Regions from separate parts of the Neomicrococcus lactis genome, predicted to be linked through region 1. Evidence: riboswitches for the same ligand, from Rfam matches in the RefSeq annotation. Region 1 holds a riboswitch; each other region holds the start of a gene.
The links. A riboswitch is a leader RNA that binds a small molecule or an ion and turns the genes downstream of it on or off. The one in region 1 is predicted to bind S-adenosylmethionine.
Positions count from the first base shown of each region.

Region 2: linked by a shared signal. The riboswitch ahead of sfnG (dimethylsulfone monooxygenase SfnG) and the one ahead of BKA12_RS08420 (acyl-CoA dehydrogenase family protein) in region 1 are both predicted to bind S-adenosylmethionine.
Region 3: linked by a shared signal. The riboswitch ahead of BKA12_RS09920 (flavin reductase family protein) and the one ahead of BKA12_RS08420 (acyl-CoA dehydrogenase family protein) in region 1 are both predicted to bind S-adenosylmethionine.

Region 1 is NZ_JACHBL010000001.1:1,860,109-1,865,215, reverse strand. Features, by position in the region: gene BKA12_RS08430 (acyl-CoA dehydrogenase family protein) at 1-1,065, shown strand, start outside; gene BKA12_RS08425 (NtaA/DmoA family FMN-dependent monooxygenase) at 1,066-2,496, shown strand; SAM riboswitch class I at 2,711-2,801, shown strand; gene BKA12_RS08420 (acyl-CoA dehydrogenase family protein) at 2,954-4,195, shown strand; gene BKA12_RS08415 (NADPH-dependent F420 reductase) at 4,351-4,989, opposite strand.
Region 2 is NZ_JACHBL010000001.1:1,343,076-1,348,182, reverse strand. Features, by position in the region: gene BKA12_RS06150 (methionine ABC transporter permease) at 24-770, opposite strand; gene BKA12_RS06145 (methionine ABC transporter ATP-binding protein) at 761-1,810, opposite strand; gene sfnG (dimethylsulfone monooxygenase SfnG) at 1,960-3,153, opposite strand; SAM riboswitch class I at 3,248-3,341, opposite strand; gene BKA12_RS06135 (TM2 domain-containing protein) at 3,621-4,841, opposite strand; gene dusB (tRNA dihydrouridine synthase DusB) at 5,102-5,107, shown strand, end outside.
Region 3 is NZ_JACHBL010000001.1:2,193,228-2,198,334, reverse strand. Features, by position in the region: gene dnaB (replicative DNA helicase) at 1-601, opposite strand, end outside; gene BKA12_RS09925 (DUF1801 domain-containing protein) at 1,210-1,641, shown strand; gene BKA12_RS09920 (flavin reductase family protein) at 1,648-2,196, opposite strand; SAM riboswitch class IV at 2,236-2,353, opposite strand; gene rplI (50S ribosomal protein L9) at 2,604-3,062, opposite strand; gene rpsR (30S ribosomal protein S18) at 3,078-3,317, opposite strand; gene BKA12_RS09905 (single-stranded DNA-binding protein) at 3,402-3,968, opposite strand; gene rpsF (30S ribosomal protein S6) at 4,009-4,314, opposite strand; gene BKA12_RS09895 (M18 family aminopeptidase) at 4,522-5,107, opposite strand, start outside.

The DNA of each region.
Region 1 (5,107 bases):
TTCGGTGGTAGTCCCGTTAGCCATGAGCATCTCTTCCGGTTGCTCATTGACCTGTCGGCGGCGGATTCAAACGTTTCCCACCTACTGCGGTCTCATTTCTCGTTCGTAGAGACCATTTCTCGTGAACCGAAAGAATTCCAAGAACGCTGGTACGCACGAGTGCTTAACGGTGAGATTTTTGGAAATGCCGCAACGGAACGCGGTGGAAATGTCCTGGGAACGACGAACACGAAGCTCGTAAAGCTGGACTCAGGTTGGGTTTTGCGTGGCGAGAAGTTCTACACGACGGGTTCCATCTTTGCCGACTGGATTGTGGTTATGGCGACAACTGACGGCGTTGAGGGACGTCAGTATGCGATCGTTCCGCGGCATGCGAAAGGTGTGCAGATTCTGGATGACTGGGACGGGTTCGGCCAGCCTCTCACCGGTACAGGAACGGCGATTTTTGATGACGTTCCTGTCGACGAAGAGAACATCATTCAGCGTCGTCCGAGTTCCACACTTGAACCTGCGTTCTTCCAGACCTGTCTTCTCGCAGTCCTCGTAGGCATTGGACGGGCTGCTCGTGATGAGGCCGCGAAGATTGTTGCGACTCGAACTCGCACGTTCAATACAGGTTCGGGCGTCGCGTTTAAGGACGAGCACCTTATTCAGCAGTTGGTCGGCAACCTTGCCTCTAACGTCTTTGCCGCACAGGCCATTGTTGAGACGGCTGCCCGAAGCTTGGACGCTGCCACTGATGAGTCACTTGGACTGAGCCCAGAGGAAGGCTACCTGCGAGCGGAACTTGCAGTGCAGCAAGCGCACGTCGCGGTTCCCAAGTTGATCCTTGATGCAACGAGCGAACTGTTCGATGTAACTGGCGCGTCGGCTGTTTCGACTTCCAAGGCGCTGGACCGATACTGGCGAAATGCCCGCACGGTTGCAACCCATAACCCAGTGGCGTTCAAAGCTCGTTCGGTGGGGGACTACTTCATCAACGGCACGATTCCGCAGGGACTTAATGCCATTGGAGAAGCGCCGGCATCTTCAACGTCCTCAGAGCTGAAGGCGGGATCAAACTAATTGGGCACTTTCGATGAGCGACCACGGTTGGCGCTTTCTGCGTTCTTGATGAACACGTCCAGCCACATCCTTGGTGGATTGTGGCGTCACCCGGATGCGCAACAGCACCGTTTCTATGATTCGCAAATCTGGATTGATTTGGCGAAGAAGCTCGAAGCGGCGAAGTTCGATTCCTTGTTCTTTGCCGACGTGGTGGGCCTTTACGGCGACCACGAGGGCGGCTGGGCATCTCACGTGCGCAAAGGTTTGCAGATTCCAACGCACGATCCACTGACGTTGCTCGCAGCGATTGCTACGCATACGAAGGACATCGGACTCGCGGCAACCAGCTCCGTGATTCAGGCGCATCCTTTCCAATTCGCCCGGCAAATGTCGACGCTGGATCACATTTCCAATGGTCGTGTGGGGTGGAACATCGTCACGAGTGTGCTGGCCAATGCCCACATCAACTTCGGAGCTTCAACGTTGCCGGCACACGATGACCGGTACGGATGGGCTGAGGAGTACGTCGCTGCGTCCTACAAGCTGTGGGAGGGGTCCTGGGACGACGACGCTCTGCTTGCGGACAAGGACAGCGGAATCTATGCCGACCCTGCCAAGGTGCACAAGATTAACCATCGCGGGGACTACTACTCCATTGATGGACCACATCTGGCGTTGCCGAGTGCCCAGCGCACACCATTCTTGTTCCAAGCCGGTTCATCCCCACGAGGCGTACAGTTTGCGGCCACTCATGCGGAAGCTACTTTCCTGTTTTCTCCTCATCCTGAGTATGTCCGAAAGAAGGACGCTCAGCTCACTGAGCAGCTAGCAGCTGCGGGTCGGAAGCGTAGTGACATCAAGGTCTTTGCCGGATTGTCCTTCGTGGTCGGTTCGACAGAGGAAGAAGCAAAGCGGCTTGAAGCTGAATACGACGAATATCTAGATCTTCACGCCATCATTGCTCACATCGGCGGTGGCCTGGGCGTGGACTTCGGCGGCTTGGACCTTGATACGCCGATCGGTGAGGTGAAGACCGAGGGAGCTCAGGGAGTTCTTGAAGCAGCTCTAGCCTCGACTCCAGGACGAAATCCGACGCTGAGGGACTTGGCGTATTACCGGGCAAAGCAACAGCAAATTGTTGGAACACCCGATCGCATTGCGGACACGTTGTTGGAGTGGCAGGACGCAGGAATTGATGGGGTAAACGTCATCAATCACATCCTTCCTGGTTCCTATGACAACTTCATCGATGGCCTCCTTCCTGAACTTCAGGACCGGGGCATTGCCCAACGCGAGTACGCTCAGGGGTCTTTGCGGCAAAAGCTTTTCGGGCGCGGAGATTACTTGCCTGCAAACCATCCAGCTGCACAGTATCGGGGTGCTTTTGACGACCTCTCGGCAGAAGCAGCTGAGCGGTCCCTGGAATTGGCTCGGGGGAGCGAGGGCTAGGCCCAAACCGGATATCAGGGGTGCGTCAGCGGTTGATGAAATCAGTCCTGACGCACCTTTGTCCTGCGCCCAGCGGCAGATGCGCTGTCATTCGATGAAATACGCATGCAGGGGAAAATGTTCGACATAAAGTTACATCTGTGTCGAAATATTTACGTCAAGCTGTCTCAGGCTTGCAAATTCAAAGAATCTTCGATTAGATTTTAGTTACCACTTACCATCAAGAGCGACTGAGAGACCTGGCTCCGTGACGTCGCAGCAACCACCTCAATCGAGGCCGGTGCTACTGCCAGGACCGATGGAATGCATGAGCAATTTCTTCTGTCCGTAAGCCGAGCTGTTGTGGGGTTCGGCTTGTGATCGGGATCTGGCTGCGCGCGTTTCATCGGGGCGATGAAAGGAAAGCCATGAGAACTTCACTTACCTCCCCACTGACTGTGTGCAGCGAGGTCTCCCGATGAGTCAGCAACAGTTTTCTTGGAGCTTGGCAGTCGGCACCGAATACCAGCAGCTTCAGCGCCGATTCGCTCCGATCTTTGCTCGCATCGCTGACGGTGCACTGGCCCGAGACCTTGAGCGGGTCCTGCCGTTTGAACAGGTCAAGTGGCTCGATGACGCTGGCTTCGGAGCACTTCGCGTTCCGGCAGAATTCGGGGGCGCTGGTGTTTCACTTGAAACGCTTGGACGCTTGCTGATCGACTTGGCGGCTGCGGATTCCAACGTGGCGCACTTGTACCGTTCGCACTTGGGCTTCGTGGAGTCGGTTCGATTCTTCGATCCGGCCCGCCGTTCGGAATGGTACGGCCGCATCCTTCAGGGCGAAACGGTAGGAAACGCGTCCACGGAAAAGGGCGGAAACGTCATCGGAACGCTCAACACCAAGCTCACTCGGGCGCTTGACGGAACCTGGCGCCTCAATGGCGAAAAGTTTTACTCCACGGGCACCGTGTTCTCCGACTACACGCGAGTATCCGTAGCTGTCGACGGTCGCGAAGGACGTTCGTTCGTCTTGGTGCCGATCAATGCGCTAGGCGTCTCTGTTTTTGATGACTGGGACGGCTTTGGCCAAAAGCTCACTGGTACTGGAACTACGGTTTTCGAGGACGTCGTGATCCCAGAAAACCTGATCTTTGAACGCACTATTGGAACGCTTCCGGCCATTACCGAAGCCGCATTCTTCCAGTACGTCTTGCTGGCTGTGCTGGCCGGCATTGCGAGAGGTGCTCGAGACGCTGCGGCGGAGCTGGTGTTAAAGCGCCAGCGCACGTTCAACACAGGCAGTGGCTTGCCGTTCCGTGAGGATCCATTGATTCAGTCTGAAATTGGACGCATTGCTGCCAAGGCGTTCGCTGCGGAATCGACGGTGCTGGCTACTGGTCGAGAGCTCGATACAGCTCTTAACGAAGCTCTGGAAACGGGCGATGTCAGTGGTGCGTACCGGGGCGAAGTGGCCGTTGAAGCTGCGCAGATCATTGTCCCGGAGCTCTCACTTGATGCCGCTCAGGCCCTGTTCTTGACTGTTGGCGCATCGGCAACGAGCACCAGTAAGGGGCTAGACCGCTTTTGGCGGAACGCTCAGACGGTGGCGACGCACAACCCGATTGCGTTCCGAACCCGAAGCCTCGGCGACTTCTACATCAACGGCACGATTCCCGAAGGCCTCAACGCCATCGGTGACGCGAAGCCGCAGACAGCCTGAAGTTTGAGGCAGCCATAGATTTGCGGCGACGTAGCGGATGGTGGGCATTAGCGTCCTCAGGGAAACCGCGGGACGCAGGCTGCGTCGTCGTAATTTAAAATAAGCAGGGCGCACACTCCGAACGTGAGTGGGCGCCCTGCGGTCTTTGGAACTAACTAGCCAGCAATCTGGATTGCGGAACCCCACTGGAAGTTCTCGTAAGCCGGGTTGACCTGGAGGGCCATGTGGAGGAGCTGGAAGCCCTCGAGCTCGCGAGCGTGGTGCAAGCCGCCTACTTCGATGGCGCGCATATCGGCATCGTTTACGAGGGATACGACGGCGCTGCGTGCTTCGGCGGAATCTGCGGCGATGAACACGTCAAGTGGCTGGCCGTTGATCTTGCCGGATGCAAGGTTGCCTGCGAAGACGGTGTTGAATGCCTTCACGAAGGTGGCGTTAGGTGCCAATCTTGCGAGTTCCTCGGCAGCGGACGTGCCGGCAGGAACCGTGAGGGAATTGAAGGTCTCGAAGTTAACGGGGTTGCTGATGTCGATCACGATCTTGCCGTCCAACGCGGAGCCGAGGCTCTTGACGACTTCCTGAGCGGCATCGAAAGGCAATGCCAGGACAACGATCTTGCCGGAAACCTTCTGGTCAAGTGCGGCGCCGGAAACGGCTCCGCCAAGCTCGGCTGCGAGTGCTTCAGCCTTTGAGGCGTCGCGAGTGAGGATCTCGAGGGAACGATCTGCAGCAACGACGCGCGAGCCGATGCCGCGAGCCATGTTTCCTGCACCGATGATGGTTACGTCAGCCATGTTGGAACTCCGATTCGTAAAGAGCGAGGCGAGCCACGCGAAGAAATTCTTGAATATGTTGGTCACGCTATGTGTAACTAACTTGAATCTTCAAGTATTCCCGAGCGGTGAACATGCA
Region 2 (5,107 bases), 520 kb from region 1:
GGGTGAGAGTTCTTCAGGCGGTCTTAAGCACGACGGCGTAAGTGCGGCGTAGTGGCTTTGACCAGTCCGTCGCCAATGAGCTGAACTGTGGTGACGAGAAGGATGAGCAAGATGACGGTTGCCAGCATCACGGTGTTGTCGAAGCGCTGATATCCGTAGGTGACAGCGACGTAGCCGATGCCGCCAGCGCCGATGGTTCCCGCGATCGCCGAGTACTCGATCATCGCGATGGTGTTGATGGTCAAGCCGCCCATGATCGCTGGGATGGCTTCTCCCAATTGAGCGGTGCGGATGATCTGCAACGTGGAGCCGCCGGATGCTTTGGCAGCCTGGGTGACGCTGTGCGGAACGTCTCGCAACGAGTTCTCCACGATGCGAGCGAAGAACGGGATTCCCGCAATCGTCATGGGGACCACAGCAGCTGCGATGCCGATGTTCGTTCCCGTGATGAGCCGGGTAAACGGAACAATGGCCGCCATGAGGACCAGGAACGGAAGGGATCGGCCCACGTTCACAATCCAACTCAGGACGTTGTAGATCTTCGCGTTCTCGAAGAGCCCGCCTGGTGCCATATTGTGCAGACACACGGCGATCACCGTGCCGACTGCCACCACCAGGACCATCACGATGCCCACCATGGTGAGCGTTTCGCCCAGGGCCGGAATCAACAGTCCAGGCAGGTCGCTCAAAGCGGTATCCGAGAGCGCGCTCGCAGGACGCAGGGCGGGAAGCCCCGCGAGAATCAAGTGTGTAGTGGTTGCTACGCCCACAGCGCGGCCTCCTTCTGTGCTGAGTTTTGAACTGACGAAATTGAGATGGATTCGCGGGACACATTGGGCAGAGATGCGCGCAGTCCGTGGCGGGCAAATGCGTCCTTGACGATCGCATCGTTTTCGTTGGAAACGCCGACCGTCGCGTTGCCCGTGCTGACGCCATCGATGCTCTGAATGGTGGCGGCCAACAATGCTGCTGGTTCGCCAAGCTCCGATGACACTCGCTGGAGCCAGTCGGCCGGGACGTCACGAGAGTCGTAGGTGACGACCCAGGAACGAGTTCCGGGAAGCGGCGCCGAAGGATTCAAGTTCGGCTGGAGCGCACGGCCCAGCGCGGATTCGTGGTTGGTCAGCAAGTCCACGAGGCGGCCCTGTTCGATAATCCGGCCGTGATCCAAACGCGCAGCCGAATCAGCGACCTGCAGAACGGTGTCCATCTCGTGGGTAATGAAGACGACCGCGAGATTGAGGTCATCGCGTAGCTCTCGCAGCAACTGGACGACGGAGCGCGTCGTCTCGGGATCGAGTCCCGAGGTGGCCTCATCTGAGAGCAGTACGGACGGACGCAGTGCCAAAGCGCGGGCAATACCCACGCGCTGACGCTGACCGCCGGAGAGTTCGAACGGGTAGTGATTGGCGCGGTGGGAGAGTCCCACGCGCTCGATCAGTTCGTTGACGCGCGAGTTGGTTTCGGCTTTCGTCACGCCCAAGTACTCGAGCGGCAACGCGATGTTCTCCGCCACCGTCTTGCGCGAAAGCAAGCTGGCTGACTGGAACACCGTTCCAATACGACGGCGGGCTACCCGCAGTTTGCTCTCGGGCAGTCCGGAGAGCTCTTCGCCGTTGACGATGACCTGCCCGGACGTAGGACGCTCGAGCAAGTTGATGCATTGCGCCAGCGTGCTCTTGCCGGCGCCGGAGGGACCGACCACAGCCAAGATTTCGCCCGCTTGCACTTCGATATCGAGCTTGTCGAGCACGGTCACAGCATCTGGACCCTGGCCATAGACCTTGGTGAGTTGATGAAGACTAATCATGGTGGGAGCTTTCGGTTGAACCGGAAAATGGGCGCACTGAAGGAAGAGGCGTTGTTTGGGGTGAAAGAGGGTACGACTGACCGCAGCCCGAGCCCTAGGAGCCGAGCTGCGGCGTCGTACTCAGTAAATATTCGGAAGCGAAACCCGCGTTAGGCGGAAGCACCCTCGAAAGAGGTTTCCGGAAGAAGGCTGGTGTTGAGTTCCTTGCCGTTCTTGCGGGCGAGGTCAGCTTCGAGTTCGCGGACGATCGGGAGGACGTCGCGGCCGAATGCCTCGACCTCTTCCTGGAAGTGCAGGTACGCGGTGAGGATGAGGTTTACGCCGATCTTCTTTAAGTCGACGATGCGCTCTGCGATCTGCTCAGGGGTGCCGATGAGGCCGGTGCGGAAGCCGTCGTTGTACTGGATGAGATCCTCGTACGTGGAGTCTTCCCACATGCCCTTGCCGTCCTTGGTGGACTGGCCGGCTTCCTTGACCGCCGAGGCGAAGCCGTCCACGGCTGGGCGGTGTGCCTTTGCCACGATCTCGCGCAGCGTGTCCTTGGCTTCTTGTTCCGAATCGCGAGCGATCACGAATCCGTTGATGCCAAAGCGTGGCTTGACCGGGGCGGTTCGCTTGCCCGAATTCGCGGCAGCGGTGACGCCGGCGATGTTCTCGCGGAAGCCCTCGAACGTGCGGCCGTTGGAGAAGTACCAGTCGGCGGTGCGGCCAGCGGCAGCCTGAGCAGCCGTGGAATTTCCGCCGAAGAAGATGTCTGGATGTGCGCGGCCTGGAATCTCGAGCGGCGCAGGGGAGAGCGTGAAGTCCTTGATGTTGTAGTACTTGCCGCTGAAGGAGAAGTCCTTCTCGGTCAGCAAGCCACGAAGGACGGTGATGAATTCTTCCGTGCGGACGTAGCGCTCGTCGTGCTCGAGCCATGGCAGACCGAAGTTGGTGAATTCGTCCTTGAGCCAACCTGAGACGATGTTTACGGCTGCACGGCCGTTGGAGATGTGGTCAGCCGTGATGAGCCACTTGGCGAGAACGCCTGGGTGCCACATGCCGGGGTGAACGGCGGCGATGATCTTGAGGCGCTCAGTTGCGCCGAGCAAACCGAGCGTGAATGCGGTTGCTTCGTGCTGCTTGTCCGCGCCGTAGCTGGCGGTGTAGCGGGTCTGGGAGAGCGCGTATTCGAAGCCCGAATTTTCTGCGATGCGCGCGAGCTTCTTGTTGTATTCAAAGTCCCAGCTGGTGCGCTGTTCAATGGTGGAAATGACCAGACCACCGGACACGTTCGGTACCCAGTACGCGAACTTCAGCGGGGTCTCGAGGTCAGCTTCAGGGGTGACATTGATTGAGCTCATGGTTGATTCCTTGGTGGGGCAATATTCGTGAGGAATCCCGTACAACGGTGAGCGTGCACAGCTAGCGATGACACGTCCACGAAAGCGTGAGCTTTCTCCATCGTTTCTGGCGGTAGCACTGACCCGGCATGATCCGGGAGTTGCTGCGGCGTCATAGAACCAGATCTCTCGGCCGCTCGGGATGGTGAAATAATTTGAACACAAAAATCCCCCATATCAAAGAATGTTCGCGCGTTTGTGACAAAGAGTGTCGTCATTCGCAGAATATTCGAAATGCTGGAATCTGATGCTGGATTATTCGGACCCCCTGCAGCGACCGTCGAGATGTAACTGGAGACAGCGAGGTGCCGTGAGTGGCCGCACCCCAACCCGGTCACTCACGGCATGAACTCTATGCAGTTATCTAGAGCGTGTTTGCTTCTGTTGAAGCGTCTTGTGCTGAGCGGCACTGCCGCTCAGCCGACGTACTACTCAGCGGCTAGCGTCCAGGATCCGTCGCTCTTCACGATGATCACGGACGGTCCACCGGACATCGGAACGGTGCCTTTGTAGTTGCCGATCTCGTTGACGAGCAAGCCCATGTTGAAGAGCTCGTCGTTCTCCTCGTAGACCACGAAGTTGCTCTTGCCCTTATTCGTCAGTGTGAGCATGGAGGCGTCGCCGTCGTACAGCATGACCTGGTCGCCGGAACCCTTAGATGCGAACGGCTTGGCGTTGGCCAGTGGTTCGATGGTGATGGTCCACGCACCGGACGCCTTGATCTGAACGTTCTTGACTTCCTGGAACGCGTTCACACCGAGTGCCGTGGTGCCTTTGTAGGAGCCAATCTCGTTGACCAGCAGATCCACGGATTCGTTCGATTCGTCCAAACCGATAATGGCGAAGTTTCCTGCGCCGTTATGCGTGGACGTGACCATGGCATTCGTGACGCCAGCGGGCAGCTTGACGATGGAATCGCCCGTGCCCTTCTTCGAGATGGTCTCGAACTCGCCGAACTTGCCGGCGGCCCACGCAGATGCACCGCTGGCCTGCGGTTCTTCGGCGGCTTGCTTAGTCTCTGCCGCAGCGGTGGTCTCGGCAGCAGCGGTCGTTTCTGCGGCAGCCGTGGCTTCAGTTACTTCCGCGGCAGCCGGGACGGCATTCTCGGAGGACGACGACGCTGCTGTAGCTGGCGCCGTCGTACTGGAAGAAGAACCAGCGGAACCAAAGTTCGAGGTAACTCCGCCGCTCATGTTCTGCTGGCCCGTAATCATGCCGAAGACCAGGACAATAGCGCTGACAATCCACGCGATCTTTTTGTGCTTGTCATAGCCCTCGAGCGGGCGGCGGTACTTATCCTTTGTGGCGCCGGCAAGGGTCATGACCAAGTCAACGAGGTACCAAATGCCCAAACCGCCAAAGGTGAACAGCTTGGCCAGGCCCGTTCCGATCTTGCCAAGGTAGAAGCGGTCGGCACCCAAGAAACCGATGATCAAAGACAGCAGCCACGTCACGATGAATGACTTGTCAGAGGTCTGCGCCTGCACAGGCGAGTTGTAGTTGTACGGCGAGTTAGCCGCGAACTGGTTGTTCGCAGCGTACTGATCGCTCGAGGCATACTGCGGGTTGGAAACCGGCGCGTACGGGGACGGCTGGTTCTCCGGGGTATCCGGCACCTGAGGGCCGGCGGGGAGCGAAGTGTTAGACACTTGATCCTCCTTCTTGAGAGATATGAAAAGGGAAGCGTGGCTTCGAGAGTTCAGTGATCTGAGTGATCTCTGTGCTCTTTCGGTCACAGTGAAAGATTCCCCGATGCCTCTGACACTTAGAACTTATGCTGTGTTCCGGAATCGCGAAACGCCTGAAAATGTTCACGCACAGGCGCCGCTGCACTGGTAATTTGCACCACTTTTTCCCCGGAGACCTTAGATACGGTGAAGGATTTGGTGCTGTTTGGGAGAATGGATAGGTGACT
Region 3 (5,107 bases), 330 kb from region 1:
AACCGGTCGGGACGCCGGTCAGGCCGTCGCCCTTGTGTCCATTGGCCTCGATCTCGTCAACGGTGGCTTCCATGATGTCGCGCAGAGCCACATAGTCTTCCGCGGTTTCACGTTCAGAGACCGCGTAAATCTCCGCCTGAGCGGCGTTGACGACCTCCTCAACCTCGCCGCCCTGTGCATAACCCATGTTCACGATGCGAGTGCCGGCCTCCACCAGACGGCGAAGCACTGCGCGCTCGTGGACAATCTCGGCGTAGTAGCCGGCGTTGGCAGCCGTAGGAACGGACTGGATAAGCGTGTGAAGGTAGCCAGGTCCGCCGACACGGCCGATCTCGCCGCGCTTCGTGAGCTCATCGGCGACCGTCACGGCGTCAGCTGGTTCACCCTTGCCATAGAGGTCAAGGATGGCCTCAAAAATGGCTTCGTGGTTGGGGCGGTAGAAGTCAGGCCCGCGAAGTACTTCGATGCAGTCGGCGATCGCGTCCTTCGAGAGCATCATGCCGCCCAACACGCTCTGCTCAGCGACCATGTCTTGCGGCGGTGTGCGCGCAAACTGCTGATCGCCAGAACGTGATCCTTGGTCCAGATGCTGAACGGCCACGAACCCTCCTCAGGTCATTACTATGAATCCGCGCGAATTCGCGGCGGCAAAAAAGCCTCGCTCTCTGCCTTTCGCTCCCATTCTTTCTACTGCCACCGACACTTAGGAAAGGGGGTTCGAAGGGGTGTGAAAAATGCTCACGAAGCAATAGAGCTCAAGCAACCATAGTCCCCTATTTCGCGGTACTCAAACGAGTTATCCACAGGCCATGTGTATAACTGACGTCTTCATCCACGACCTGTGTGTATAACTTGGGGATATCCACTCGATCCTCAACTTGTTTCTCCACACTAACAGGCGCTGACTAGGCATAATGCATTTTTGCGCTTGTGGATCCAAAAAGCTTTTCCACAAACCCTCAGGTAGTGCTTGCAGGTTAGCTGGGTCATATCACACCCGGATACTTGAATATTTGGTGATATGCACACAAGTTATCCACAGACCAAGGGTAGTTGTGCACAGACACGCGCGGTCGGTGACTTTTAACTTGACGGAATAGCGAAGTACATGTTCTAGGCACCGCATCTGAACAATGTTCACATCGCGTGGCGCTGACCAGTGTGCATATAGCCCGAGACATTCGAAGCCGCGCGCTTTAGATTGGTTCCATGGCCGAGAACAAGACTCAACCCACCAACGTCGACCCTCGAGAGTTCATTTCAGCAGTGGAGCACCCAACGCGCCGCGCAGATGCCGAAGTGCTGCTGGAGCTCATGGAGGAGATCACCGGCAAGCCTGCGGTGATGTGGGGTCCTAGCATTGTGGGGTTCGACGAATACTTTTACCACTACGAAAGTGGGCACAAAGGAACGGCACCCATCGTCGGCTTCTCGCCCCGTAAAGCCAGTTTGTCTCTCTACGGACTCGGCAACGCACCAGAAGCCTCCGAGCTGCTCTCGAAACTAGGCAAGCACAAGGCCAGCGTGGGGTGTGTGTACGTCAACAAGCTCGCTGACGTAGATGTAGACGTCCTGAAAGAACTAATCGCTCTAGGGCACCGTTACGGCGTGAACGTCTTGGATCAGTCCAACGAGAAGTAGGCCCGCTTAGACGAGCGCGTTGTCCTTGAGGGTACGGAACGCAGAGCCGTGGAAGACCAGCGGTTCGTTAGCGTCTCCGTGCGTCTCGTGACCGTGAACGCGCAACAGGACTACCTGGTGGTCGCCGGCGGGGAATTCGGACTCTACGGAGCAATCCAGCCACAAAGCTGCGTCCTCTAGGAACAATGCTCCCTCGTCTGTGGAGGCGAGGTTGAGTCCGGCAAAGCGGTCGCCATCGCGCGAAGCGATCTGGCGGCAGACGCCTTCATGCTTTTCGCCCAGGATAGAGACGCCGATGCGCTGTGCGCCGCGAACAATCGGCCACGTGCGGGAAGAGTTCTGCACGGCGAACATCACGAGTGGTGGCTCAAGCGAGACGCCCACCGTGAAGGAAGAAGCGACAATTCCCTGAGGCTGTCCGTTCACGATGGCGCACAAAGCGGCCACACCGGAGGGGAAGCGAGAGAAGGCCTGTCGCAGGGACTGGGCACCCACATCATGCGAGATGGTGCCGTTCCCCGTGGTCTGTGAGGAGTGCTCGACGCTGGCGGTCATGTTGATCCTTACGTGACTCGTCCGCAGTCCGACTTTCGGATGCAGTACTTGCGAAGCGGGGTCTTCTCCCGAACGCCGAATCATCACCTGGAGCACCCCACTACTACCAGAGGGTTGCCGGTCAACCAGCCAGGGCTTGTCATTGACTCTCTTGATTCTGAAGTCCACGTTAGAGCGGATTCGATCACCGCGTCAAAAGTCCACGAAATATTTCGAAAGACTCGCAGTCCATCACTTGACATCAAACAGTCAATGCAAAAATAAGGATTCCGCCGAATATTCCGCCGATCGATGGCGTGAAAAGGACCGGAGGTAGGCGGTACAAGGGTGAAATTGAGCAGTTAAAGCAAAAGAGCCGCACCCCGAAGGGAACGGCTCTTTCGACCAATCAGCTTGTCAGCTCGAGGTTACTTGCCCTTTGCGGCAACAACCTGAACTTCAAATGCAGCCAAAACGTCTTCGTGCAAGCGAGCGGTCACGTTGTGGTGACCAACAGACTTGATGGCGTCCTGGATCTCGATCGAGCGGCGGTCGAGGGAGCCGAGGCCGGCTTCTTCGATTGCAGCTGCGATGTCAGCAGGCTTGACGGTGCCGAACAAACGTCCGGTGTCGCCAGCCTTGACTGCGAGACGGATGGTGGTGGACTTGAGCTTTGCAGCCAAAGCCTGTGCATCCTCGAGGTTTGCAATGGCCTTTGCAGCGCGAGCAGCGTTGAGAGCCTCAACGTGCTTTTCAGCGCCCTTGGTCCAAAGCGTTGCGAATCCGCGTGGGAGGAGGTAGTTACGGGCGTAGCCGTTCTTTACTTCCACCACATCGCCTGGGGTGCCCAGACCGGTAACTTCGTGAGTCAAAATGAGCTTTGCCATGTTTGTTTTCCTTCCTTAGCCGCGGCCAGCGCCGGAGTAAGGCAACAAGGCGACTTCACGAGCGTTCTTGATTGCCTGAGCAATCTTGCGCTGTTCCTGAACGGAAACGCCGGTCACACGACGAGCACGGATCTTTCCGCGATCGGAGATGAACTTACGCAGCAAAGCTACGTCCTTGTAGTCGATGACCGTCACGTCGGCGGCCTTCAGTGGATTCGACTTTGGTTTGGGCTTACGGAGTTCAGCCTTAGCCATCGTGGAGCTCCTTTTCTGTTGGAGCCCGCAGATCAATCTGCGGGATGGTGAATGTTTTTGTTGAGTAGAAGATCAAGCGGGCGTTTAGAACGGTGGTTCGTCGCTACCCATGTCATTGCCCCAACCATCCGAAGAGGATGATGCGGAGCTTTCCCATGGGTTGTCGTTCTGGCGCTGCGGTGCGGAGTTTCCTCCCCAGCTTCCGCCGGAGTTGCCTCCGCCGAATCCGCCAGCGTTTCCACCACCGGCATTGCCGCCACCAAAGTTGCCGCCGCCACCGCCGGAGCGCTGCGCACGGGTTACCTTTGCCGAAGCGAAACGAAGCGATGGGCCGATTTCCTCGACCTCAAGCTCCATCACGGTGCGACGTTCGCCCTCTTTAGTTTCGTACGAACGGGACTTCAGGCGACCCTGAGCGATGACACGCATGCCCTTCGTGAGCGTCTCAGCTACGTTTTCAGCAGCTTCGCGCCACACAGACGCGCGGAGGAACAGCGCTTCGCCGTCCTTCCACTCGTTGGACTGGCGATCAAAGGTCCGAGGCGTCGATGCGATCGTAAAGTTCGCAACGGCGGATCCGGACGGGGTGAATCGAAGTTCGGGATCGGAAGTCAAATTTCCGATCACAGTGATAACTGTCTCGCCTGCCATGGTTCCCCTTCAGTAGTGTTCGTACGCGGTATCCGCGAGATTACTCTGCGGAAACCTTCTGATCTTCCGGACGAATGATCTTGGTACGCATGATCTGTTCAGACAAAGAAAGCTGACGGTCGAGTTCGGCCGACGTCGTAGGCTCTGCCGTGAAGTTAACGACTACGTAGATCGCTTCAGACTTCTTCTGGATTTCGTATGCCAAGCGGCGACGTCCCCAGATATCAACATTGTCAACGGTTCCGCCTTCGTTGGTAACAACTTCGAGGAACTTGTTGATGGTTGGTTCAACGGTGCGCTCGTCGACCTCTGGGTCGATCAGCACCATCAATTCATAAGCACGCATGTGAACCCACCTCCTTTGGACTTAACGGTCACGGTCTTTCCGCAACAGGAGGTTCTTCGCGTTGGTGCTTGCAACCCCAAAAGGACATGCGGGTGCAAACAACCTCAGCTATCTTACCGGAATTTCTTCACTAACCATAACGACGGCGATGCTCAGCACCGCGCGCAGCCTGAGGTTATTGAGGACAAGACCGGGGCGACCCACTGCCTACTTTGAATTGTGGGTGAAGAACTCTTGAGCGATGCGTGCAAGGCCGTACAGATCCTCGACGTGCGCCATTTCTCGCGCGGAGTGCATCGAGAGCAGCGGAACACCCACGTCAAGGGTGCGAATACCCAGTCGGGTGGCCGTGATGGGGCCAATCGTGGAGCCACACGGCATGGCGTTGTTGGACACGAACTCTTGGTACGGAGCATCGGCTTGAGCACACCACTGCGTCCAGGCTGCTGCACCCACGGCGTCCGTTGCGTAGCGCTGGTTGGCGTTGATCTTGAGCAACGGACCCTTGCCGGCTAGCGGCTGGTTCGCGGGATCATGGCGCTCGGGGTAGTTCGGGTGGATCGCGTGGCCCGCATCAGAAGACAAGCAGATCGAATCAGCGATGGCGCGGTAGCTATCTTCCGTGGAACCACCCAACGAGAAGCCAATGCGGCGCACCACTTCCTCGAGGAACGGGCCAGCAGCGCCCGAACGGGATGCGGAGCCAATTTCCTCGTGATCAAAAGCTGCGAGCATCGGAATCTGAGAGAGCGACTCGTCGGCAACACTCTGAAGCGCCACGAGGGAAGCGTGC